DNA from 3 places in the Microbacterium deminutum genome. Region 3 is predicted to be linked to each of the others. Evidence: predicted binding sites of a transcription regulator. Region 3 holds the regulator's gene; each other region holds the start of a gene.
What was found. Region 3 encodes HspR, which represses chaperone genes until heat shock. Its sites were predicted from a motif close to AAGTTGAGTCNNNNNGACTCAACTT; they were not measured.

Region 1: the regulator HspR is predicted to act here: its motif matches at 2,490-2,514, upstream of ABD212_RS16690 (ATP-dependent Clp protease ATP-binding subunit).
Region 2: the regulator HspR is predicted to act here: its motif matches at 1,768-1,792, upstream of ABD212_RS13915 (Hsp20/alpha crystallin family protein).

Annotation. Positions count from the first base shown of each region.
Region 1 covers NZ_BAAAOG010000009.1:71,223-79,200, forward strand. Annotated here, with positions in the region: gene ABD212_RS16690 (ATP-dependent Clp protease ATP-binding subunit) at 1-2,448, opposite strand, end outside; gene ABD212_RS16695 (hypothetical protein) at 2,554-3,462, opposite strand; gene ABD212_RS16700 (NAD(P)-dependent alcohol dehydrogenase) at 3,520-4,548, opposite strand; gene ABD212_RS16705 (TetR/AcrR family transcriptional regulator) at 4,653-5,363, shown strand; gene ABD212_RS16710 (aminotransferase) at 5,360-7,978, shown strand, end outside.
Region 2 covers NZ_BAAAOG010000006.1:348-8,325, forward strand. Annotated here, with positions in the region: gene ABD212_RS13905 (hypothetical protein) at 128-1,141, opposite strand; gene ABD212_RS13910 (hypothetical protein) at 1,223-1,474, opposite strand; gene ABD212_RS13915 (Hsp20/alpha crystallin family protein) at 1,843-2,295, shown strand; gene ABD212_RS13920 (hypothetical protein) at 2,547-2,789, opposite strand; gene ABD212_RS13925 (VOC family protein) at 3,021-3,389, shown strand; gene ABD212_RS13930 (TolB family protein) at 3,594-4,385, shown strand; gene ABD212_RS13935 (ABC transporter permease) at 4,578-5,270, shown strand; gene ABD212_RS13940 (DUF7882 family protein) at 5,588-5,800, opposite strand; gene ABD212_RS13945 (pyridoxamine 5'-phosphate oxidase family protein) at 6,183-6,635, opposite strand.
Region 3 covers NZ_BAAAOG010000002.1:568,880-576,857, forward strand. Annotated here, with positions in the region: gene dnaK (molecular chaperone DnaK) at 1-32, shown strand, start outside; gene ABD212_RS08870 (nucleotide exchange factor GrpE) at 35-655, shown strand; gene ABD212_RS08875 (DnaJ C-terminal domain-containing protein) at 672-1,664, shown strand; gene ABD212_RS08880 (heat shock protein transcriptional repressor HspR) at 1,833-2,330, shown strand; gene ABD212_RS08885 (MFS transporter) at 2,391-3,974, shown strand; gene ABD212_RS08890 (MmcQ/YjbR family DNA-binding protein) at 4,023-4,436, shown strand; gene ABD212_RS08895 (hypothetical protein) at 4,433-4,618, shown strand; gene ABD212_RS08900 (AI-2E family transporter) at 4,674-5,759, shown strand; gene ABD212_RS08905 (potassium channel family protein) at 5,756-6,478, shown strand; gene ABD212_RS08910 (hypothetical protein) at 6,614-7,144, shown strand; gene ABD212_RS08915 (SHOCT domain-containing protein) at 7,203-7,553, opposite strand; gene ABD212_RS08920 (DUF6325 family protein) at 7,565-7,978, opposite strand, start outside.

The DNA.
Region 1 (7,978 bases), on a different contig from region 3:
GATGAGCCGGCGCAGCGGACGAGCACCGTACTCGGGCTCGTAGCCGTTCTCGGCGAGCCAGTCGATCGCGGCATCCGTCACCTCGATCGACACCTCGCGCGCCGCGAGTCGCTTCTCGGTCGCCCGCAGCAGGAGCGACACGATCTCGCGCAGCTGCGGCCTGTCGAGCTTGCGGAACAGCACGATCTCGTCGATCCGGTTCAGGAACTCCGGTCGCATCGCCTCGCGGAGCCTGCCCATGACCCGGTCGCGCAGATCCTTCTCCGAGCCGAAGCCCGTCGGTCCGCCGCTGTCGGCGATGAAGCCGATCGCCCCGGAGCGCGACGCGAGGAATTCGCTGCCGATGTTCGAGGTCATGACGACCACCGTGTTGCGGAAGTCGACCGTGCGCCCCTGTCCGTCGGTGAGCCGGCCGTCGTCGAGCACCTGCAGCAGCAGGTTGAAGACATCGGCGTGCGCCTTCTCGACCTCGTCGAACAGCACGATCGAGTACGGGTTGCGGCGTACCCGCTCGGTGAGCTGGCCGGCCTCGTCGTAGCCGACATAGCCCGGAGGGGCGCCGATCAGCCGCGACACGGTGTGCCGCTCGCCGAACTCGCTCATGTCGAAGCGGATGACGGCGGTCTCGTCGTCGAACAGCGACACCGCGAGCGCCTTCGCCAGCTCGGTCTTGCCGACACCGGTCGGCCCGAGGAACAGGAACGACCCGACGGGCCGGCGTGCGTCGCCCATGCCGGTGCGGTTGCGACGCACGGCCTTCGCGACGGCGCCGACGGCATCATCCTGGCCGATCACCCGGCCGTGCAGTTCGGACTCGAGGGTCGCGAGGCGATCCCGCTCGGTCGCAGTCAGACGGTTGACCGGGATGCCGGTGGCCCGGCTGATCACGGCGGCGATCTGCTCCTCGTCCACGACGGTCGCAGCTGTCCCCGAGCCCGTCGACGGGTCGGCCGCAGGACGGGCGGTGGCCTCCTCGAGGCGCTGCTGCACCTCGGAGATCTGGTCGCGGATGCGCGAGGCCTCTTCGTAGTGCTCCGCCGAGACCGCCGCGTTCTTGTCGGCCTCGAGCGTCGCCAGCCGCTCCACGAGCGCACTCACGTCCACCTTCACCCCGAGTCGCAGCCGAAGGCGGGCACCGGCCTGATCGATGAGGTCGATCGCCTTGTCGGGAAGGACGCGTTCCGTCAGATAGCGGTCGCCGAGCTCGACGGCGGCGCGCAGCGCCTCGTCCGTGTAGGTGATGCCGTGGTGCGCCTCGTACGCGTCCTTCAGGCCGCGAAGAATGAGCACGGCATCCTCGACCGACGGCTCGCCGACCCTGACCGGCTGGAAGCGCCGCTCGAGCGCGGGGTCCTTCTCGATGACCCGGTACTCCTTGAGGGTCGTCGCGCCGACCAGGTGCAGCTCACCGCGAGCGAGGCGCGGCTTCAGGATGTTTCCGGCATCCATCGCTCCCTCGCCGCCGCCGCCGGCGCCGACGACGGTGTGCACCTCGTCGATGAACACGATCAGCTCGGCCTTGCGGGCGGCGATCTCGTCCATCGTCTTCGTGAGGCGCTCCTCGAAGTCGCCGCGGTAGCGGGTGCCCGCGAGCATGGCCGCGAGGTCCAGCGCGATCACGCGCTTGTCGCGCAGCTGCTCGGGCACGGATCCCGCGACGATCGCCGCCGCGAGTCCTTCGACGATCGCCGTCTTGCCGACTCCCGCCTCGCCGACGAGCACGGGATTGTTCTTCGTGCGACGGCTCAGGATCTCGATCGTCTGCTCGATCTCGTCCTCGCGGCCGATCACCGGGTCGAGGTCGCCGGCGCCGGCGCGCGCCGTGAGGTCGGTGCCGTACGTGTCGAGCATGGGGGTGCCGGATGCCGCGGCATCCGTCGTTGCGGATGTCGGCGTCGCGCCGCTCGGGGTTACCGTCTCGCGCATGCCCTGCGTGAGGGCCTCGGCGGTCACGCCCGCCCGCGCCAGCACCTGACCGGCGGGGGTGTCCTGCGCGAGCACGAGCGCGAAGAAGAGGTGCTCGGGGTCGACGTAGGTCGAGCCCGACGAGCGTGCGACCTGGAAGGCGTGGAAGAGGGCGCGCTGGACCGACGCTGCGATCACGGCGCCGTCGAGGTCCGCCGGCGTCGAGGCAGAGGGGAGCCGCTCCTCGGTGGCGCGGAGGATGGCGGCTGCGTCGGCGCCGATGCGCTGGACAGCCTCTTTCGCGGGGTCCTCTGCGACGAGGATGCGCAGGACATGGAGGGCGTCCAGTTCGTGCTGACCGCGCTCGAGGGCGAAACGGCCGGCCCGCTGGAGCACGTCCTGCGTGCGTGCGCTGAGGAACCGGCTGAGGTCGATCGACCGCTCTGCACGCGCGCGTTCGCCCGCCATGTAGCGAGCGAGGAACTCGTCGAACGAGCCGCCGTTCTCATCGGCGCCGTTCGGTGACGAGAAGTCTTCGGGCATTCCATCTCCTAGGAACTTGAGTCGGGACCTGTCAATATACAAACTTGAGCAGGCTCGTATCAAGTTCAAACCCTGAGCATCGGTGGATATTCCCACAACCGCCACTCAGATGATCGAGGGATTCACCTCGTCCCATTTCTGGGCGGTCTGCGCCAGCCAGAACATGGCGAACAGCGCGAGTGCGATGCATTCGCCGATGAGGATGAGCGGCGCACCCGTCGCCGCGACGAGATCGACGCCGGCGAGGTTGAGCACCGAGACGGCGGTGACGAAGAGCAGACTCAGGACGAACAGCACCCCGATCACGAGATACAGCGATCGGTAGCTCGTGCCCCCGGCACCGGCCGCCGCGGCGACCGACACGATGGCCATCAGCCCCAGCACAGCCCCGGTCGCGACGAGATGCCCCCACGGCACGAACGTCTCGGGATTCAGCGCCCACCACAGCGTCATCCCCAGGACGATGGCCGCCGCGACGGCGATCGTGGCGAGCAGGGCGCGTGACACGGTGCGCTGGATCAGCGCGAGGATGACGGCGACCACCACCCCCGCACCCCCGACGATCGCGAACGTGACCATGCCGTTGGCGACATCCGCCACATAGGCGGTGGGCACGCACGGCGGTGACCCCGGGCAGTCGACCGTCAGGCCGGGCACATCGCCGGTCGCGATCACGGTGGGGACGATGGCGATGAGCGGAGCGAAGATGGCAGCCAGGTCAAGGAGCGCCTGTTCGAGGCTGTGGCCCGAGAGGGCGAGGAGTCCCAGCGTCACCGCGAACAGCGAGCCGACGAACACCGTCCGCCCCGGCGTGTAGAAGAGCGCACTGATCGACGTCGGCCAGCCGAACGTGGTGCCGTACGCGATGAGCGACACGAAGATTGCCACGACGGCGCCGATGATCGCCAGCCGCACGTAGCGGTAGGTGCGCTGGGTGGAAGTGCTCGCGAGCTCCATATCGACACCCTCGTTCTCGTCGCGGGCGTCTCCGGTGAGCCGCTCGGGCTCGATCATCTCGCGCGTGCCGATGCCGCCGACGTCAGCACCGCCGCGTGTCGCTGCACGCCGGACTCAGGCCTGGTGCGGGCCGCCCGGGATCCGCACGACGACGCTTCCGCGCTTGCGACCCGTGTCGACATAGCGGTGAGCCTCGACGATGTCTGCCAGGTCGTAGGTGCGATCGACGACGGCACGGAGGTCGCCCGCCTCGGCGCGGGCGGTGATCTCGGCCATGACCGGCGCACCGAAGGCCGTTCCGGTGTGGGTGACCAGCATCCCGCTCCGGCGCGACTGGATCCGCTCGCCGAGCATGCCCCGCAGGTCGGTGATCACGAGCAGCAGCGCCCCGCCGGGCTTCATGACGCGGCGCGAGCGGGCGAACGGCGCATTCCCGACGCACTCGACGATCACGTCGTAGCGCTCGTCGCCGGCCGCGAAGTCCTCGATCGCGTAGTCGATCACGCGCTCGGCGCCGAGCGAGCGCACCAGCTCGGCGTTGCCCCCGCTGCACACCGCCGTCACCCGTGCCCCTGCCGCTGCCGCGAGCTGCACGGCGGCGGTTCCCACGGCACCGGACGCGCCGTTCACGAGGACCTCCACCCCGGGGCCGAGGTCGACCCTGTCGAAGAACGACAGCGCCGTGTACCCGCCGAAGACGAGGGCCGCGGACTCCTCGAACGACAAGCCCGCGGGCTTCCGCGCGATGCTGCCCTCGGCGCGCACCGTGACGAATTCGGCGTGACACCCCATTGCCCCGCCCTTGAGCACGATCACCTCGTCGCCCGGCGCGTAGGTGGTGACGTCGTCGCCGACGGCCTCCACGACTCCGGCGCCTTCCATGCCGAGGATCGGGGTCCGCGGACGGAACACTCCCAGTGCGGCGATCGCGAGGAACCCGAGACCTCTCGGCAGGTCTTTCGAGCGGATGCGGTGATCGGCGATGCTCACCGTCGAGGCGCGCAGTCGCACGAGGACTTCGTCCGGGGCCGGCGAGGGTTTCAGCACCCGCTCGATCGAGACGACCTCGGGGGGCCCGAATCTGCGGGCCACGGCCGCGGTCATCGTCACGCCGGTGGCGGCATCCGTCGTCTGCTGAGCCATGATGGCCTCCTTACGATGTAAGTATTACGCTGTAAGGTACCCCTTGGCGCGTGCCTTGTCCAGACCTTCACCTGACGTTGTACGGTGAGGGAGAGGAGCCCTGAATGACCGTGTCCCGCAAGACCGCCGAGCGCGTCCCGCTGACGCGCGAGCGCGTGCTGGCGGCCGCCGGCGCCATCGCCGACGCGGACGGACTCGACGCCCTCACCATGCGACGGCTCGCCGAAGACCTCGGGGTGGAGGCGATGTCGATCTACTACCACCTGCCCAACAAGGACGCGATCCTCGACGGGCTCATCGAGTCCGCGTTCGCCGAGATCGGGGCCGAGGTGGGCGGTTCCGCCCTGTCAGCCCTCGCCCCGGCAGGTTCCTGGCATGGCGCCCTTCGAGCGCGCATCCTCGGAGCGCGGCGGGTGATGCTGCGGCATCCGTGGGTTCCGGCTCTCATGGAGTCGCGCTCCGTCCTGGTTCCGACGATGGCGCGCTACATCGACGGCACCATCGCGATCATGCACGACGGCGGACTCTCGTTCGACCTCATCCACCATTCGCTGCACGCGCTGGGCAGTCGCATGTACGGGTTCGCGCAGGAGCTCACGATGGACGGCGACTCCGACGCCGCGCCCGGCGGCGATGACCTGGCGACGATGCGCGAGTTCGTCCCGCATCTCGCGGCGATGCTCGAGGACGTCGTGCACGACGACCCCGACTCCACACTCGGGTGGTGCGACGATCAGACCGAGTTCGAATTCGGTCTCGACATCCTGCTGGACGGCATCGCGCGCCGAAGCGTCGACGAGCGAGCACGTCGATGACCGCGACCGATGCCGCGGACCCAGTCCCTCATGCGCGGCTGCAGCTGCAGCCGCCGCCGCCGGAGATCGATGAGGCCCTCGCCGCCCGCATCGCTCTCGACGGCTGGAACATCGCCGGGCGAGCGCGCGCGCTCGGCAGTCACCAGGACCGCAACTTCCGGCTCGACCGAGACGGCGAGCCGCCGCTGCTGCTGAAGGTCGCCAATCCGAGCGTGAGCGCGGGCGAGCTCGAAGCGCAGTCCGATGCCGCGCGGCTGATCGCCGACGACGGCAGACTGCGCGCCCCGCGAGCGCTGCCACGACCGGACGGCGCACTGGTGGGGACCGTGGTCGTCGACGGTGTCACGATGCATGCGCGCGTGCTCCAGTTCCTCGAAGGCGAGACGCTGTCGGGCAGCGGCTACCTCTCGCCCGCCGTCGTCGCGATGCTCGGGTCGGGCGCGGCGACGGTCGACCGGCTGCTGGCCGGGCTCCAGGCCGCCGGCGCCGTGCGCGAGCACCAGTGGGACCTGCGACTCACACCGGGCGTGCTGGCCGAGCTGCTTCCCTACGTCCAGGACGTTGCGCTGCGCGACCGGCTCGCGACCGCCGCGGCCGGGGCGTGGGAACAGGTCGAGCCCGTCGCCGGCGCGCTCCCGGTGCAGTTCATCCACGGCGACCTCACCGACGACAACGTCGTGACCGGCGATCCACTCACGCGCGTCCCGGACGGCGTGATCGACCTCGGCGACCTCAATCGCACCTGGACGATCGGCGAGCTCGCCATCACCCTCTCATCGCTGCTGCATCACGACGGCATGACCCTGCCCGCCGCGATGCGCGCCGTCACCGCCTACCACGCGCTCCGGCCGTTGAGCGAGGCCGAGGCGACCGCGCTGTGGCCGCTCGTGGTGCTGCGGGCAGCGGTGCTCGTCGCGAGCGCCCATCACGTGCTGACGACGGATGCCGAGAACCTCTACGCGCTCGAAAATCTCAGCCATGAGCGCGCCATCTTCGACGCCGCGGTATCGGTGCCGAGCCCTGTCGTGACGGCTCTGGTGAGGGCGGCCATCGGGCAGGATGCCGAATCGTTCACGCCGCCGCCCGGCCTGCCGCTCTTCCCTGGGCTCGAACCGGCGGACGTCGGCGCCATCGACCTCTCGGCGACGAGTGCCGCACTGCACGACGGACGCTGGCTGTCGGCATCCGTCGAGGACGACCTCTTCACCGAGGCGCTCGCGCCGGGAGGCGCGAGTCGCGCTCTCCGCACGGACGGCGGAGGGAGCGCCGTCGCATTGGCCCGGTTCGGCGAGGCGCGGCTGACCCGCTCCCGGTTGCACGACGCGGAGGAACCGGCCAACGTGGCGCAGGGCATGGAGGTGCGGCTCGCAGCGCCGCAGCCGCTCGCCGCGCCGTGGCGCGGGATCGTCGCGCCCACGGCGACGGGACTCACCCTCCGCGCCGACGACGTGACGCTGCGCATTGACGGATGCCGCGCCGCGCACGCCAGCGGGACGTCGGTGGCAGCGGGCGATGTCGTGGGCCACGCAGACTGGCGCGCATGGATCCAGGTGACGCGCACCGGCGTCGAGGCGCCCGACTTCGTGCCACGGTCGCTCGCGGAGGCTTGGCGGGCGGTCGTGGCGGATCCGTCGAGCCTGGTGCCGGGGCATCCCGCCGCGCCCTCCTCGCCCGATGCGGCACGGCTGCTCGCCCGCCGGGAGGCGGTCTTCGCCGACGTCCAGGAGCACTACTTCGAGGAGCCCCCGCTGATGGTGCGCGGCTGGCGCGAGCACCTCATCGACGCCGACGGCCGGGTCTACCTCGACACGCTCAACAACGTCACGTCGGTCGGCCACGCGCATCCGCGGATCATCGAGGCCGTCGCCGGGCAATGGCGACTGATCAACACCAACTCGCGGTTCCACTACCCCTCGGTCGTGGAGTTCTCGGAGCGCCTCGCGGCGCTGCTCCCCGCCCCCCTCGACACCGTGTTCCTCGTCAACAGCGGATCCGAGGCCGTCGACCTCGCCCTGCGCCTCGCGCAGGCGTGGTCGGGAAGGCGGGATGTCGTGGCGATCCGCGAGGCGTACCACGGCTGGACGTACCTCACCGATGCGGTGTCGACCTCGGTTGCCGACAACCCGTCCGCGATCGAGACGCGACCGGAGTGGGTCCACACCGTCCCTGCGCCCCACCGCGGGAAGCCCGAGGCGGACACCACGATGCTCGCCGCGGAGGCCGTCGCCGAAGTCGACCGGCTGGCCGGGGCCGGCACTCCGGCCGGGGCGTTCCTGGCCGAGCCCTTCTTCGGCAACGCCGGCGGCGTCGCCCTGCCCGACGGCTACCTCGACGCCGTGTACCGGGCGGTGCGGCGGCACGGCGGCCTCGCGATCGCCGACGAGGTGCAGGTCGGCTATGGCCGGCTCGGCGAGTGGTTCTGGGGGTTCGAGCAGCAGGGTGTGATTCCGGATGTCGTCGCCGTCGCGAAGGCGATGGGCAACGGGCATCCGCTGGGGGCTGTCATCACGACCCGCGCGATCGCGGAGCGCTATCGCACGGGAGGCTACTTCTTCTCGTCCGCAGGCGGCAGCCCTGTCTCGAGCGCCGTCGGGTCGGCGGTGCTCGACATCATC
Region 2 (7,978 bases), on a different contig from region 3:
TGCCTCGCGCGCCACGGCCTCCTGCTCGGCCTCGCTCAGCGGCGGGAGGCCGACCTCGTCGGCCGGGATGCCGCGTACGGGTCGGCCCCGGGAACTCCCGACTGAAGATAGAGCGACCGGCTTTGGGTCAGAGTCTTCCGGCGGCCGCCAGCACCGTGAGCGCCTCACAGGTGACCCACTCATTCGATACTTGCCGTGAGACTGGTCCCCACGACACTGACTCGATGTTCGACCCGTCGTCACTGACCCGCCAGTACTTCACATCCGCGCCCCAGCCTCCGTCCGGTCGGCGCTGTGACTGGAGGTAGTCCAGGGCGTCGCCGCAGCGAGGGTCAGCGAGCAGTCCGAGCTCCATGAGGCCGATCAAACCCGCGAGAAAGTCGTAGTGCCAGTAGACCGGGTGGTGAGTCTTCATCACGTCCGGTGCAATGGGTTCAGCCGACGACCGCCGCCATGCGACGCGACGCTCCAACAGCACCTCTGCCGCACCCCGGGCCGTGTCCGCCGCGGACGTGTCACCCGAAGCGTCCGCGTACGACTTCAATCCACGCATCGGCAGGAGCGTCTCGTTCACCGACGACATGGCCGCAGACGGGCTAACGTCACAATTCCACCCACCGTCGGGCCACTGCCATTCGCGCAGGCGCCCGGCGAGCGTTGCACCCCGGCCATCATCGATCCCCAGCCGCACGATTGCCAGCAAGGCTCCACCCTGCTGTGACCCGCACCGACGCGCCCGACCCGCAATCCGGACCACCCCCGCCTGCGCCGCCGCCTTGGTCGCGCGCGAGACATCGACGTCTTTCATGTAGCGCGGGGCCAGCCAGTGGTCGAGCACCGCATCCCGCAGCGAGGAGAGCTCGGAATCACCCGCGGGGTACCCCAATCCGGCCAGCGACAGCAGGGCCCAATGAGGACCCTTCCACTTCGCGTAGGGGCGCATGCCCTCTGCCCCCTTGACGATCGCGCGCACCCGCGGCGACCGGCGAACCTCGTCCCGCAACGCACGTACCGATCGCGTGTCGTCCGCCTCGCCCAGAACGCCGGTGCGCACCCTCCACCGGACGGAAGGCTCCTCGCTCTGCAACAGCCAAGACAGCACCTCGTCCATCACTCGGCCTTCCTCGGTTCCGCGCGGCATCGCTGCCCACTTGGCCCGCGGATTCAACCGCATTCCACCACACAAGGCGCAACTCGGCGGGACGGGATGGTCGAGGGGTGATCAGGCCGAGTTGTCGTTTGTTTCCTCGGCGCCGTCTGTCAGTTCGAGGATCCGCGCTTCGAGCGCACGCAGGAGCGGTTCGCGTCTGGCTGTCTTCAGCACTTCGCTGATGTAGGACTGTGCGAGTCCTGTGGCGACGAGACCGGCGTAGTTGCTGTCTTCGATTTCGACGACGAGGTGACTGACGGCATCGACATCGTCTGCGACCATCGCGCGGAGAAGTCGTGCCGCGAGAAGATCTGGTCCATCCATGTCAGATCGCTCCCTTCGTTGCGGGATTCTAGGAGGCGATCGGGCAGTGTTCAAGGGCGCCGGCTACACGCCCGCCCTAAATGTCGCCCTTTGGAGATAGCCTCCACGCCTGGGCACGACTGACTCGCTCCGCACGGCAGATCACGACGCACCTGCCCGCCGCCTGACCCTGGCAGACGTGGTCCGGCCGGCTCTTCACGATCACGCAGGGACCACCGCCGGCCAACGCCACTACCCGGATCGATGACGGCGCACCGTTGGCACTCTCATGGGGTGAGTGCTAATCTTGGAGATGGTTGAGTCGTGCTGGCTCAACTATCGATTTGGATCCCGGAACCCCCGGGGCGAACACGTTAGGAGAAAAGCTCATGGCAAGTTACGACCCGTTCCGTGACCTGGACCGCCTTGCGTCGACGCTCTTCGACGCACGCCGCGGCCCGCGCCGGATGCCGATGGACCTGTATCGTGACGGCGACCATTACGTCCTGACCGCGGACCTGCCGGGTGTTGACCCGGGCTCCGTGGATATCGACGTCGACGGCCAGTTGCTCACGATCCGTGCCGAACGCACCCTCACCTCCGGCGAGGGCGTCAAGTGGATCACCCGCGAACGGGAAGCAGCCACATTCGTGCGGCAGCTGAACCTCGGCCAGGGGATCGACACAGACATGATCAGCGCGTCCTACGACAGCGGCGTCCTCTCGGTGACCATCCCCGTCAGCGAGAAGGCCCGCCCGCGCCGCATCGAAGTCGCCGGCAGCGCGTCGAAGTCCACCATCCAGGCACACGAATCAACCGAACCCCAGCCGATCGAACAGTAGTCAGCGGCTGCCCTATCGCCGCCGTGAACGCCCGGTTCCCTGCAACCATCTCGCGAGTGAGGGTCGGGAACCGGGCGTTCCACACGCTCGACGGCACTCACCCGCTGAAGATCCCAAGGTGACCCAACGGCGAACCGCCCCAGAGTCGACGGTCAACGACCCCATCGGCCGAGTGGATCTCGCCTGCGACAGAGCACAACGCACTCAAGCGCACGATGCCCGCAGAGGGATCCGCGAATGCGGAAGGACGGTCAGCGATCGAAGATGTCTGGCGAGAGTCGTGCGGCTTCCCTCCGTGCAGACTCGACGTCGCTGAATATGATGGCCGAGTCGTTTCCGAGCGCGGTCCATATCCCGAGATCTTCCGGATCACGACGAAAGCGCTCGAAGCCGAAGGTTGCGTCTGGGCGCTCGAACAGATCGACACAGCGCAAACCGTCGTGCGTTGAGTAACTCTCGAGTACGCGCCAGGTCGGGTCGATCCGCTGCGACACAAGGCGAATCTACCCGCCTGCGTTCACCTTGGCTGCCGAGCGCGAACACAAGTCGATTCGCACCCAGAGGGATCGTCGCTGACTCAATCAGTCGAGGTGATCCATGCGCCACACGACGTGAACGATGCGTCACGCACGGTGCCCTCTGGAGGACTGCCTTCCGAGCGGTCCCGGTGTGACCGTCCTGCTTGTGGACTCGACAGACATTCCACCGGCGACGAGCATGGCCGCATGGAAGTCATTCGCGTTCTCGCCGATCTGCATGTCGCTGATATTCCTGCTGCGCGAGGGTTCTACACGGAATTCCTCGGACTGAGCACGGACGACTTCAATCTGGGGTGGGTCGCACAATTCTCCGCCTCCGAGCCCAGCGCCTACGACCAGACGGTGCGGATCCAACTCGTCACGCGGGACGCATCCGCACAGGTGGATCCGGTCGCGTCGATCTTGACGCCGGACGTCACCGCGGCCTACGAGGAGGTCAAGCAGCGCGGATACGAGATCGTGTACCCGCTGACCCATGAACCCTGGGGCGTGCATCGATTCTTCGTCCGTGCCCCCGACGGCAATGTCTTCAACATCGTGAACCACGACAACTGAGCGACACGCATACAGGCCGGCGTCCGTCCCCAGATCCAATAGCGAGAGCATCGCTGGACAAGATCAGGTGAACCATGAACCACTTAGCCCGGAGCGGACATTAGTATGCCAGATGGCGTGCGAGTGCGGCGGTGTTCCCGCCCTCTGTCGAGCGTCCTTTCAGTTGCTGGGTGGTTCGGTTCACGGTCGACGGTGAGGTGATCGGTGGTCACGTTCTATTGCCGCGACGAAATGAAGTCGCGTCCACCCTGCGCGGGTGGTGACGCGTTCGTCTACGACAGTGAGCCCACGCCGGGCCGCCGGGTGCTCTGGCGTGCGGACTATCACAACGCTGCCGCCGATCCGGTGGCACCGGATGCCGTTGCCGGCAGCGCCGACGCGGCTGTCTCACCCGACGGGGCGTTGGTGGCGTACGCCGCGTCGATGCCACTCGACGGTCACGCTGTCGGCCTCTCGGTGTCGCCGGTAAGTGGCGGTGCGGCCACGACGATCACACCGCCGAACGCCGAAAAGGCTCTCCTCCCTTACGACGACTACCCATCCTTCTCGGGGGACGGACGGCAGATCGTCTACATGCGTGTCACCAGCGCCTCCGATCAGGGCGATCCGATGACCGGCGACCTGTTCGTCACGAGTGTCAAAGGCGGCACTGCTGTGCGCATCAGTGGTGACATCCCATTGCCGGGTCCCGCACGGTTCTCGCCCGACGGCGATCAGATCCTCTTCCACCGCGCGGTCTCGGGCGGGTCGAACCAGTCCCTTTGGGTCGTGCCGGCCCGTGGTGGCGAACCCCGCGAGTTGTTCGGGGTGCCTCCCGACGCCAACGCATTCAACGCCGACTGGTCACCCGATGGTTCACAGCTGGTATTCGAGTGGTACCAGGGCGGATGGGACCACAACGAGCTGCGGGTCGCCAACGTCGACGGCTCCGAGATGCACACCATCTGGAGAGGCGCCAGCCGAACCACAGCCGAGACTCCCGACTGGGCCGACTGATCAACGACAACCCGCACCCAACGAAACCGCGATTCAGCGCAGGTTAAGTCAACCCCAAGTTCACCAAAGTCGCGTCGGCCGGCGAGGGCGGGTCCGACCGAGCGACCGAAGTTGGCCCCGACCATCTCGAGCCGGGTGGCCGAGCCGAGCTCTTTCCGGGGACGATCTCCGGCAGCGTGGCCTGCCACGGTTGTGCTTCTCCGCAACAGGGTTTCGACGGTGCTGAGCATCCTCCTGCCGATCGTGATCCTCGTGGCCACGACATTCGGAAATGCGCCGCGACTCGGCGGGGCGGCAGGGATCGTGGCCCTGGCTCTGACGCTCGGACTGCTGCTGTCCGCCCTGCTCGGCTACTCCCTCGCGCTCGCGCACGATCGCGACGCCGGCGTGCTGCAGAGGCTGCGTGTCAGCCCCGCCCCGACCTGGACGATCATGATGAGCCGGCTCTGCGTCCAACTGGCCGCTGCCCTGGTGGCCTCCGCGATCGTGGTCGTCGTCGGGGCCATCCTCCACGGTCTGACCATCAATGCCGCCCAATACGGGCTCGTGCCCGCGATCGCCGTCCTCGGCGCCGCGGTCTTCCTGTCGATCGGACAAGCTCTCGTGGCGTTGGTGCCTTCCACCAACGCCGTCAACGCGATCGGCCGGATCCTGTTCACCATCCTCGTGCTCCTCGGTCTGCTCGGGACAACCGGGATCCTCCGCGACGTCATGCAATCCATCACGGCATGGTCACGCGTCGGAGCTCTCCTGACGCTCCTCGCCGGCGTGCTCAGCGCAACGCCGTGGAGCGACCAACAAACGTACGCGCTGCTGGCCTGCGCGGGGTATGTCCTGGTGTTCACTTTCATCGGAATCCGCTGGTTCCGCTGGGACTCCCGCTAACGCGCGACGACGAGGGGAGGCATCACCTGGAGTCGCGGCGAGGCTGAAGTGTCAGTCCTTCCAACTTCAACGACACCCTCGTATGAGACGCCTGGTCGAACCCCGGGCCGCTGTCGGGCGCACGTCGCGTTCGCAACCTCGGGAGAGGGTGTCAGGGTCGTCACGCCGTCGTGCTGGCGTGTTATCGCGTGGGGGACCCGGCGGTGACGGGGGAGCTGACGGGCTCGGCCACGAGGCGGAGACCGTGGGCGGTGCGCGCGGCACGCTGCAGCGCGTCCACCCAGTCCCGGTTGATGGAGACACCCATCGCCGCGGGGTCATCGAAATCGAACTCCAGTGGGACGTTGAGAGAAAAGCCACACCGTGGTGGCGCCGACATCGTCCTGAAACGTGAACGGGAATCCGTCGTTCCGGCGCAACTCGTCCACGATGACGACCGCCAGATGCGCGAGGGTGCGATCGTCGAGTTCACAACAGTGCTCCGGAGAGCCGAATCTCAACTTTGCCACCGCTGCTCCAGCCTTGCGCATCCGCGAATTCGAGTGGAGTCCACCGGGGTCTGGGGCAACCTTGTTCGAATCTACGACGCACGTCCTGACCGACAAGCCCACCGGTCGGGTCCTCGCTCTTCGCGGCCGACCGGCTGCGACTCTTTCGGCGCTCGCTCATCATCCGAACCGCACACCTCCGGCATTGAGTTCGGCAAACAGCCGAGGCCGCCCTGCGACGAGAATTCCGAGAGGAACCTGGCGTCACGAAGGGAGCCCCATTCGCTGGGTGCCGATCAACAGGGCGACTCACGCTTTCTACCCGACCGAAGCCGCCGAGATCCTGGGCACCCTGAACGGACGGACAGCGCCATAACCGCGGCGGACCCCAGACAGGTGACGGTGATCAGGTGGCCGAACCGCGTCAGGTCCACGCGTCATTCGCCGAGGCGACGTAGCGGTCAGGTTCTGGGCCGCGTTCGAACCGGACGCCCGTGATCGAGACCGGGGCGATCCGCACCCAGCGGTATTTGAGAGTCGGAATCCACGGAGAGAGTGGAAGCGCATCGGCAGCGTCGATCTCACGCTGCAGTTCGAGACGGCTGGCGATCCCCTTCAGCACCACGCTCGCGGCGGACGTGTCGTCGTATTCGTCGACTTCGAAGGCGACCTGCGGGTTGATCGTGAGCTCTGCGAGTTTTGAGCCGGGCGCCGTGCGGAACAACACTCGCGGGCCGTCGATCACGTAGTTCACGGGGAAGATGTCAGGCTCTCCGTCAACGGCCACAGCAATGCGACCCAACTGCCGGCGCGCCAGCAGGTTCCAGCATTCCTCTTCGCTGAGCGCTGAGACGACCGCGTCGTCGGTCTTGTTCATGACATCATCTCCATCTTCTCCTTGCGCCGTATCACGGCTGTGGTTCCAGTGAAGCTCCGACCAGTCGCCGTAAGTGAGGACGAAGGTCCCGTGACGGCAACTTGCGGTGGTCTGGGCACCGGTCAGAGTCAGCGGGAATGGGGTGGCTCGGTCGCGGATAAGTGAAGGACGAGCACCGGACGGCGGGCGTGTTCAGCACACGTCGCGTTCACGGAGCCCAGCAGCAGACCCAGGATTCCCGTCTCGTCCACGACTGCCAGCGTGAGCCTCCGAGCATCAGCGCTTTCCTCGATCAGCTGCGAGCAGTATGTCGACGCCGAAACCGCCACCGAGGAGGCTACAGAACATTGCCACGCCGACCACGCAAAATGCACCCGGAACCAGAGCGCCGCGAGATGGCCGAACATACGGCGCGCTCACCTACGATCTGACCGAGACCGTCGTGGACGAGCTGCGCGATCTCACCGATGGACGCGGAGCCGACTCGGTGATCGACGCAGTGGGCCCGGAGGGCGCACGGCAACCCGGGGGTGAAGCTCGCGCAGTCCGTCGTCGGACTGCTGCCCGACCCGATCTCGCAGAAGCTGATGGACCGCGCGGGCATGGACCGGCTCGCCGCGGTGTATGCATCGATCGACCTGGTGCGACGCGGCGGCGCCGTCTCGCTCAGCGGCGCGTACGCAGGCGACGCCGACATCCTGCCGATGAAGACGATGTTCGACGAGCAGCTGACGCTGCGGATGGGACAGTGCACCGTGAAGCCGTGGATCGACGACCTGCTGCCCCCTGGTCGAGGACGCCGCCGGTCCACTCGGGGTCATGGATCTGGTCACCCACCACACGCCGCTGCAGGACGCCCCGAACCTGTACGACACGTTCCAGAACAAGACGGATGGCTGCATCAAGGTCGTCCTGAACCCCTGAGACCGCCACGCACGACAACGACATCGGCGTTGGCGACCTTCGTTGGAATCACCGCAACAACTTCACGTCGGGACAACAGTCGATGTGGGCGGCGCCCTTGTGGGACGTCGAAGAAGTGCCGAGCAGAGCTCGCATATTTGCGCGTTTCAGGCGACTCGTCACTGGCCGCCACCGGGTAAGAGCGACAGTCGGGTTGTGTCCTGTTGGTCATCGCTTTGCGGGTCGGGCTGAGTGCAGCCGGATCGTCAGAACGTCAGTCGGCCTGCTGACGATAGGCGAGTGGTCCCCGCGCGCAGGAGGGCGACCGCTGCGATGCTGGGGAGTGTCACGGCGGTGGGGCGCTTGGCGCGTCGGCTTGAGAGGACGCGGTCGATGGTGTGGATGACGCCGTTGGAGGCTTGGATGTTGATCTTCCTCAG
Region 3 (7,978 bases):
AGGTCGTCGACGAGGAAGACGAGAGCAAGTAGCCATGGCGAAGAAGAACTCCGAAGACCCGGGGGAGTCGCCGGTCCCTGACGGGGCCGGCGACCAGCCCGCCGACGAGGGATCGGAGGCGCCGGCGCAGACGCCTGACGCCTCCGACCTCGACGGCGAGGACGCCCTCACGGTCGAGGACATCCTCGGCGCCGCCCAGAACGCGGATGCCGCGGCCGAGGACGCCGTCCTCGCCGACCTCGAGTCCCAGCTGCTGAACGACCTCAAGCGCCTGCAGGCCGAGTATGCGAACTATCGGCGCCGCACCGAGGAGCAGCGCGAGATCGAGCTGGAGCGCGCCAGGGGCACGGTCGCGAAGGGCCTGCTGCCGGTGCTCGACGATCTCGACCGGGCCGAGAAGCACGGCGACCTCGAAGAGGGGACCCCGTTCTCGGCGATCGCCGACAAGCTGCGCGGCGTGGCCGAGCGCATGGGACTGTCGACCTACGGCGCGGCGGGCGAGATCTTCGACCCGCAGCAGCACGAGGCCATCTACCAGGCGCCGACCCCCGGCGTGAGCGAGCCGACGATCCTCGAAGTCGTCGAGACCGGCTACCGGCTGGGCTCCGTCGAACTGCGTCCTGCGAAGGTCGTCGTCGCGGTGCCGGCCGAGTAGCGCCGAGAGGAAATCCATGGCCAGCCAAGACTGGTTCGACAAGGACTTCTACAAGGTGCTCGGGGTCTCGAAGGACGTCAGCGAAGCCGAGCTCAAGAAGACCTATCGCAAGCTCGCCCGCACGTACCACCCGGACTCCAACCAGGGTGACGCCGCCGCGGAGGCGAAGTTCAAGGAGATCAGCGAGGCCTACTCGGTGCTCTCCGATCCCGAGCAGCGCAAGGAGTACGACGGCATCCGGGCCATGGGTTCAGGAGCTCGCTTCACCGCAGGCGGGCAGGGCACCGGCGGATTCGAGGACGTCTTCTCGATGTTCGCGCAGGGCCGCGGTGGTCGCGCACAGACCACCGAGGACTTCGACGACATCTTCGCGATGTTCAACGAGCAGCAGGGCGGCAGATTCGGGTCGGGTCGATTCGGGCAGCCGAGCGGCGGATTCCGCGGCTTCGGCGGTCCGACGCGAGGCGCGGACATGACGGCACGCACCACGATCGACTTCATCACCGCCACCAAGGGCGAGACCATCACGCTTCAGGGCGAGGATGGCAAGCCGTTCAAGGTGAAGATCCCGGCGGGCGTGTCCGACAGCCAGAAGATCCGGCTGCGAGGCCGTGGTCGCCCTTCGCCGGACGGCGGAGAGAACGGAGACATCGTGGTGCAGGTCACCGTGCGGCCGCATCCGGTCTTCACCCGCGACGGCCTCAATCTGCGCGTCACCGTTCCGGTGACGTTCACCGAGGCCGCGCTCGGCGCCACGATCGAGGTGCCCACGCTCGGCGGCGACCCCGTCAAGCTGCGCGTCGCCCCCGGCACGCCGTCGGGACGCGTCCTGCGGGTGAAGGGACGCGGAGTCCAGACCGAGAAGGGCACGGGCGATCTCCTCGCCGAAGTCCAGGTGGCGGTGCCGTCGCATCTGGACGACGCGGCACGCGAGGCACTCGAGCGATACCACAGCCTCGAGCCCAAAGAGAACCCGCGTGCCGACCTGATGGCCAAGGCTCGGGGCTAGATCATGAAGTTCCCCATCCGGTCGTTGAGCGAGGAGCGAAGCGACGAGACGAAACGCACTGGATCGCTCGATGCGTTTCGTCTCGCGCACACCCGCACTGAGCGAGCGCATGCGACTCGAAGCGTCGCTCAACGGCCGGGACTGGTGCAACCGGAAGGAGAGTGACGGATGGGTGAGCAGCGCGAGATCGACGCGGATGCCCCGATCTTCGCCATCGCCGTGGCCGCCGAGCTGTCGGGCATGCACCCGCAGACGCTGCGCCAGTACGACCGCCTCGGCCTGGTCGTCCCCGCCCGCACCCAGGGCGGTTCGCGGCGCTATTCCCTCCATCATGTCGAGCAGCTCCGCCAGGTCGCGCGGATGTCGGGAGAGGGCATCGGGCTTCCCGCGATCGCGCGCATCCTCGACCTCGAAGAGCGCGTCAGAGAGCTGCATCTGCGTGTGCGCGACCTCGAGGAGCAGATGCGCTCCGAGATGGAGCGCCGACCCGGCGCGCGGGTCTTCGCCGCGGGCGCGACCGGTGCCGTCGTGACGCTGCGCCACGGCACGCGGCTGCGCCGGGCGACCGAGGTGGTCGTGTGGAACCCGCGACGCCCGTTGCAGGGTGCCGACGCGAGCGCCGGGGACCCGGCATCCGAGGACGAAGCCGACCCGAACGCGACCTGATCGCGAAGAAATCCGCGCCGGCTCGCACCACTGCGGCCCGGCGTGTGGTTCAGTGAGCGCATGACGGAAGGCAAGCCCGAGGTCGTCGCGTTCAACGGGCGACTCGCCATCCTGCTCGCCATGGCGATGTTCGTGCTCGTGGTCGACACGTCTCTCATGAACGTGTCGATCTCGGCCGTCGTCACAGACCTCGGCACGACCGCCAGCGGCGTGCAGGGCGCGATCGCGCTCGAGGCTCTGGTCTCGGCGGCGTTCATCCTCATCGGCGGCAAGACCGGCGACCTCATCGGACGCAAGCGCGCCTACATCCTCGGCCTGCTGGGGTACGCAGTGGGTGCGATCGCGATGGTGTTCGCCCAGAACCTCACCGCCGTCATCATCTTCTGGGCCATCATCGGCGGCATCGGAGCCTCGCTGCTGCTGCCGGCGATGCAGTCCCTCATCCACGGCAACTTCGAGGGCGCCCACCAGCGGCGCGTGTACGCGCTCGTCGGCGCGTCGGCTGCGATCGCGGCGGCGGTCGGCCCCCTCCTGGGCGGCTTCATCACGACGTTCCTGTCGTGGCGAGTGGGCTTCGCGCTCGAGGCCGTGGTGATCGCGGTGGTCCTCTCCGGGATCGGGCTCGTCAAGGATGCGAAGTACACCGGATCCCGCGTCGTCGACTGGGGCGGCGCCGTGCTCTCGGTCATCGGCATGGGCGGCATCGTGCTCGGCATCCTCGTCTGGCAGGAGGGCGGCGAGTACGTGGCACTGCTGATCGGCCTCGGCATCGTGGCGATGCTCGGCTTCGCCTGGTGGCTGGTCAGTCGCAAGCGGCGAGGCAAGGCGACGCTCATCGATCCCGCCCTGTTCCGCTCGAAGGTCTTCCAGTCGGGCATCAGCGGACAGCTGCTGCAGCAGATCGCCCTCGGCGGCACCATGATCGTGCTGCCGCTGTACCTGCAGATGGTGCTCGAGTACAACGCCCTGCTCGCCGGACTGTCGATCGCGCCGCTGTCGCTGAGCATGTTCGTGGTCGCGCTCCTCGCCGGGCGGAGGGCCAAGGGCCGCCCCGCGAACATCATCCTGCTCGGATTCATCCTGCTGGTCGTGGGTCTCGGCATCCTGGTTCCGCTCGTGCCGCTGGCCACCTCGGGCTGGTGGCTGACGATCCCGCTCATCATCGCGGGTGCCGGTCTCGGGCTGCTCGTCTCGCAGCTGAACAACTACACGCTGTCGCCGATCTCGAACGAGCGGGTGAGCGAGGCCGCCGGCGTGAACTCCGCGGCGGGCTCGTTCGGCCTGTCGTTCGGCCTTGCCTTCGCCGGCGCGATCATGCTCGCGACGCTGGCATTCACCTTCACCGCCCAGGTGGATGCGAGCACCGTGCTGCCGGCGGATGACAAGGCCCATATCTCCGCGGTGCTCGAGGAGAATGCGCAGCTGATCTCGACCACGCAGCTGAACGAAATGCTCGCCGGCGAGCCGCAGGACGTGCAGGACGAGGTCATCGCCATCAACGAGCGTGCCCGCCCGATCGCGCTGCAGGTGGCCCTGCTCATCCCGATCCTCGCGGGCCTCGCCGGCATCGGCAACGGCCTGCGCATGCGGCGCCTCCCCGATCCCGAGCCCTCCGGCAACGCGGAGTCGGTGGTCGGCGCCTGATCCGCCAGAACGGTGGCGGATGTCGGACCGCCGGTAGAACATTGACGCGTGACCCTGACACTCGACGATGTGCGCGCGATCGCTCTGGAGTTCCCCGGCGTCGAGGAGGTCGTCGACGGGCACCGCCGCTCTGCGAAGTGGCGCGCCGGAAGCGGCGTCTTCGTGTGGGAGCGAGGGCCGAGCAAGGCCGACCTCACGAAACTCGCCGCGCTCGGGCGGGAGTGGCCGCCGGGAGTGACCGTGGCCGTCGCCACCGAGGGCCTCGAGGGCAAGGAGGCACTCCTGGGATCCTTCCCGGACATCTTCTTCACCATCCCGCACTTCGACGGCTACCCGGCTGCGCTGGTGCGGCTGGACGAGATCGACCTCGACCAGCTGCGCGAGGTCATCACCGACGCATGGCTGCTGAAGGTGCCCCAGCACACCGCGGATGAGTGGCTCGCCGAACACGGCGGCGGTTGATCATCGCCGGCATCCTCGTCACGACGCTCGCCCGCGCCGCGCTCATCTTCGTGGGGCACTACACGCTCACCGCGGTCGAACTCGTCGCCGGGCTGCTCGTGTTCGGATGGATCATCCTCTTCATCCGCAACGCCGCCGCGCTGCAGCAGGACTCCGGCCGGCAGGTCCCCCCGCGCCCGTGATCCGTTGCGGGCGCGCCCTCGCGGGCGACGGCGACGCCGCGGATAACCTGGCGGCGTGAGCCCCACCCGCCCGCCGGCCGCGCCGGCGCCCGCCGCGCTGTCACCCACGCTGCGGGTGCTCATCGGGCTCGCCGCCGCGGTGATCGCGCTGGCGGGGCTGGCGTTCGCGCGCGGTCTCGTCGGGCCTCTCGTGCTCGGCGCGGTGATGGTGATCATCTGCCACCCGGTCCGGCACCCGCTCGAGCGGGCCGGCTGGCCGCGCTGGGCGGCGACGACCGCCGTGATCGTCGTGGCGTATCTCATCCTCGCCTTCCTGGCGCTCCTGCTCACCTTCGCGGGCGTCCAGTTCGCGCGGCTCGTGGGCGACTTCAGCGACCAGCTGCAGGCGACCGCGAAGTCGGTCATCGCCTGGCTCGGGTCGCTGGGGCTCGATCAGCAGGGGGCGGATGCCGCGGCATCCGTTCTCGATCCCGCGAACATCCTCGCCTTCGCCGCCTCACTCGGAGGCACCGTGCTGAGCGTGCTCACGGCGTTCTTCTTCGTGCTGGCGTACGTCATCTTCATGGCCGCGGACGGAGCGCGCTACACCCGGGCCGAGCATGCGTTCGGGGCGGAGGTGAGGCCGCTCGTGCACCGGTTCGTGGCGTTCAACTCGGGTGTGCGTCGCTACTACGTCGTGAATGCGAGCTTCGGCGCAGTCGTCGCGATCATCGACGGACTCGCGCTGTGGGCGTTGGGGATCCCGGCGCCGGCGGTCTGGGCGATCCTCGCGTTCGTGACGAACTTCATCCCGAACATCGGCTTCGTGATCGGGCTCGTACCGCCCGCGCTGCTCGCGCTCGTCGTCGGCGGATGGCCGCTGATGCTTGCTGTCATCGCGATCTACTGCGTCGTCAACGTCACCCTGCAGGTGCTCGTGCAGCCGAAGTTCGTGAGCGACGCGGTCAACCTGAGCCTGACGCTGAGCTTCTTCTCGGTGATCTTCTGGACCTTCATCATCGGACCGTTGGGCGCCATCCTCTCGATCCCGCTGACGCTCCTCGCGAGGGCCCTCGTGCTCGAAGGTGACCCCGGCAAGCGATGGCTGCGATGGCTTTCGGGCGACACGGCCGTCGCACGCCAGAGCGGAGCGGTGCCATGACCGAGGAGCGGTGGTTCCAGATCACCTATTGGCCGCTGCTCATCGCGTCGGTGCTGTTCATCATCGCGTACTCGTTGCAGGTCATCTTCGAGCTCTCGGGCACCGCGGAGACCATCGCTCGGAGCTTCGTCTATGCGACGTGGTTCGTCTTCATCGTCGACTATCTGGTGCGCCTGTGGCTGTCGTCACCCCGGGGCCCTTGGTTCCGGCACCACATCTTCGACCTCCTCGTCGTCATCATCCCGCCGCTCAAGCCGCTGCGGCTGCTTCAGGCGTTCACGCGGGTGGCGTCGAAGCGCACGTCGCAGGGGACCGCGCTGCGCAGCCGCATCTCGGTGTATGGCGCGGGAGCCGCCCTCATCCTCATCTGGGTCGCTGCCCTCGCGGTGCTCGACGCGGAACGCGGCAAGCCGGGCGCGAACATCGAGACGTTCGGGGATGCCGTGTGGTGGGCGTTCGTCACGATCACGACGGTGGGGTACGGCGACTACTATCCCGTCACCGCGGCGGGTCGGACCGTCGCGGTGGGCCTCATGGCCGGAGGCGTTGCGGTCGTCGGCGTCGTGACCGCGACGTTCGCGTCGTGGGTGCTCGAGAGAGCGGCGGCCCGGTCCAGCGACGACGACGAGCCGGCGACGCGCGGCCAGATCCGCGCCATGTCGAAGGACCTCACGCGGATCACGAACCGGCTCAGCGGAGGTCCCCCGCCGGAGCAGTGATCACCCCTTGAAGCTCAACGGCTGCTCGAATCCTGGACCCGCAGGAGCAGATGCGCCTCGCGATGGCCAGACAGCAGCGCGCATCCGGGGCGATATGCTCGGCCTGTCAGCCGTCCGAGCCCAGAGGGAGCGCCGATGACCGACGGTCACAGCGGCCGGCAGGGTCGACGGGTCGGCGGCCTGCATCTGGTGCGGCGGCATTTCGCAACCGACGAGGGCGTCTACGGCGTCATCCTCGTCGCGGGCATGATCGTCGCTGCGGGCTCACACGAAGCGACGGCCTGGCAGGTCTTCCTGCAGGTGGTCGGCACGGTGATCGTGTTCTGGGCTGCGCATGTGTACGCGGGCACCGTCGCACATCACGGGTTCGAGGACGGCCGGATCATCGGCATCCGAGAATCGCTTCGACTTTCGCTGCGCCGATCGTGGGGGCTTCTCGTCTCGGCTCTGATCCCCTCGAGCATCCTGCTGCTGGGGGTCGCGCACATCGTGCCCGACGACGCCGCGGCCTGGATCGCCCTCTGGACGTGCGTGGCCGTGCTGGCCGTGCTCGGCTACATCGCGTTCGCGCGTCGCAAGGCACGCTGGTACATCCGCGTACTGGGTTCGATGGCGACGGCCGGGTTCGGCATCCTGATGATCCTGCTCAAATCCGGCGTCCACTGACCGATGCAGACGGGGGGTCCGGCCGGGTGACCGGCTCGGACCCCCGCTGCGATCGCGCTCAGCTCAGCAGCTTGGCCTTGGCCGCTGCGAACTCCTCATCGGAAAGGATGCCCTGTGCGTGCAGGGTGCCCAGCTGGTTCAGCTGCGCCATCAGGTCGGAGCCGCCCCCGGCCGGAGCTGCAGGCGGCGGCGGTGCAGCCGCCTGGGCGTTCGCCACGGCCTGCGCCGCTGCTGCGTCCATGGCGGCCTGCTGCTGCTGGGCCTCGTAGGCCTGCGCTTCGTAGGCCTGATTCGCCTTGTCCTGCTGGTGGCCGGCGACGGCGCCGGACACCGCGGTTGCGGTCCCCGCGACGACGGCGGTGCGAGCGGCCATTCCTACGAGACCGGGACGGCCTCTCCTTCTCATCATGATCTTCTCCTTCAGCCCATGTGCTCGGACAGATATGCATTCACCAAGGGTGCGGGGATTCCCTGCCGGGCGACGACCATGCCGCCGGCATCGTAGAGAGCGCCCGCGAAGGCCTTCGCCCAGAGCAGCTCGACGACGAGGATCGCCGCCGACGTCCCTGGTTCGATGCCCTCGGTGAGGTCGCTGATGTCCTCCTCGCTCGCGAGACCGGCGAGGTCCAGGGCGGGGACGCCGGCATCGTCCATCGTGTCGGAGAGCTCCAGCACGGTCAGTTCGCCGTCCTCGGACTTCGTGGCGAACACCAGGTCGAGGAGATTCACCGTGCCCGACGTGACGAGGTCGTCGATCGCCTGGAGGACCCCCGGCCCTGGTCTCTCGCCCTCGAAGCCGATGGCGTAGAACTCGATCGGGCCGTAGTCGAACGT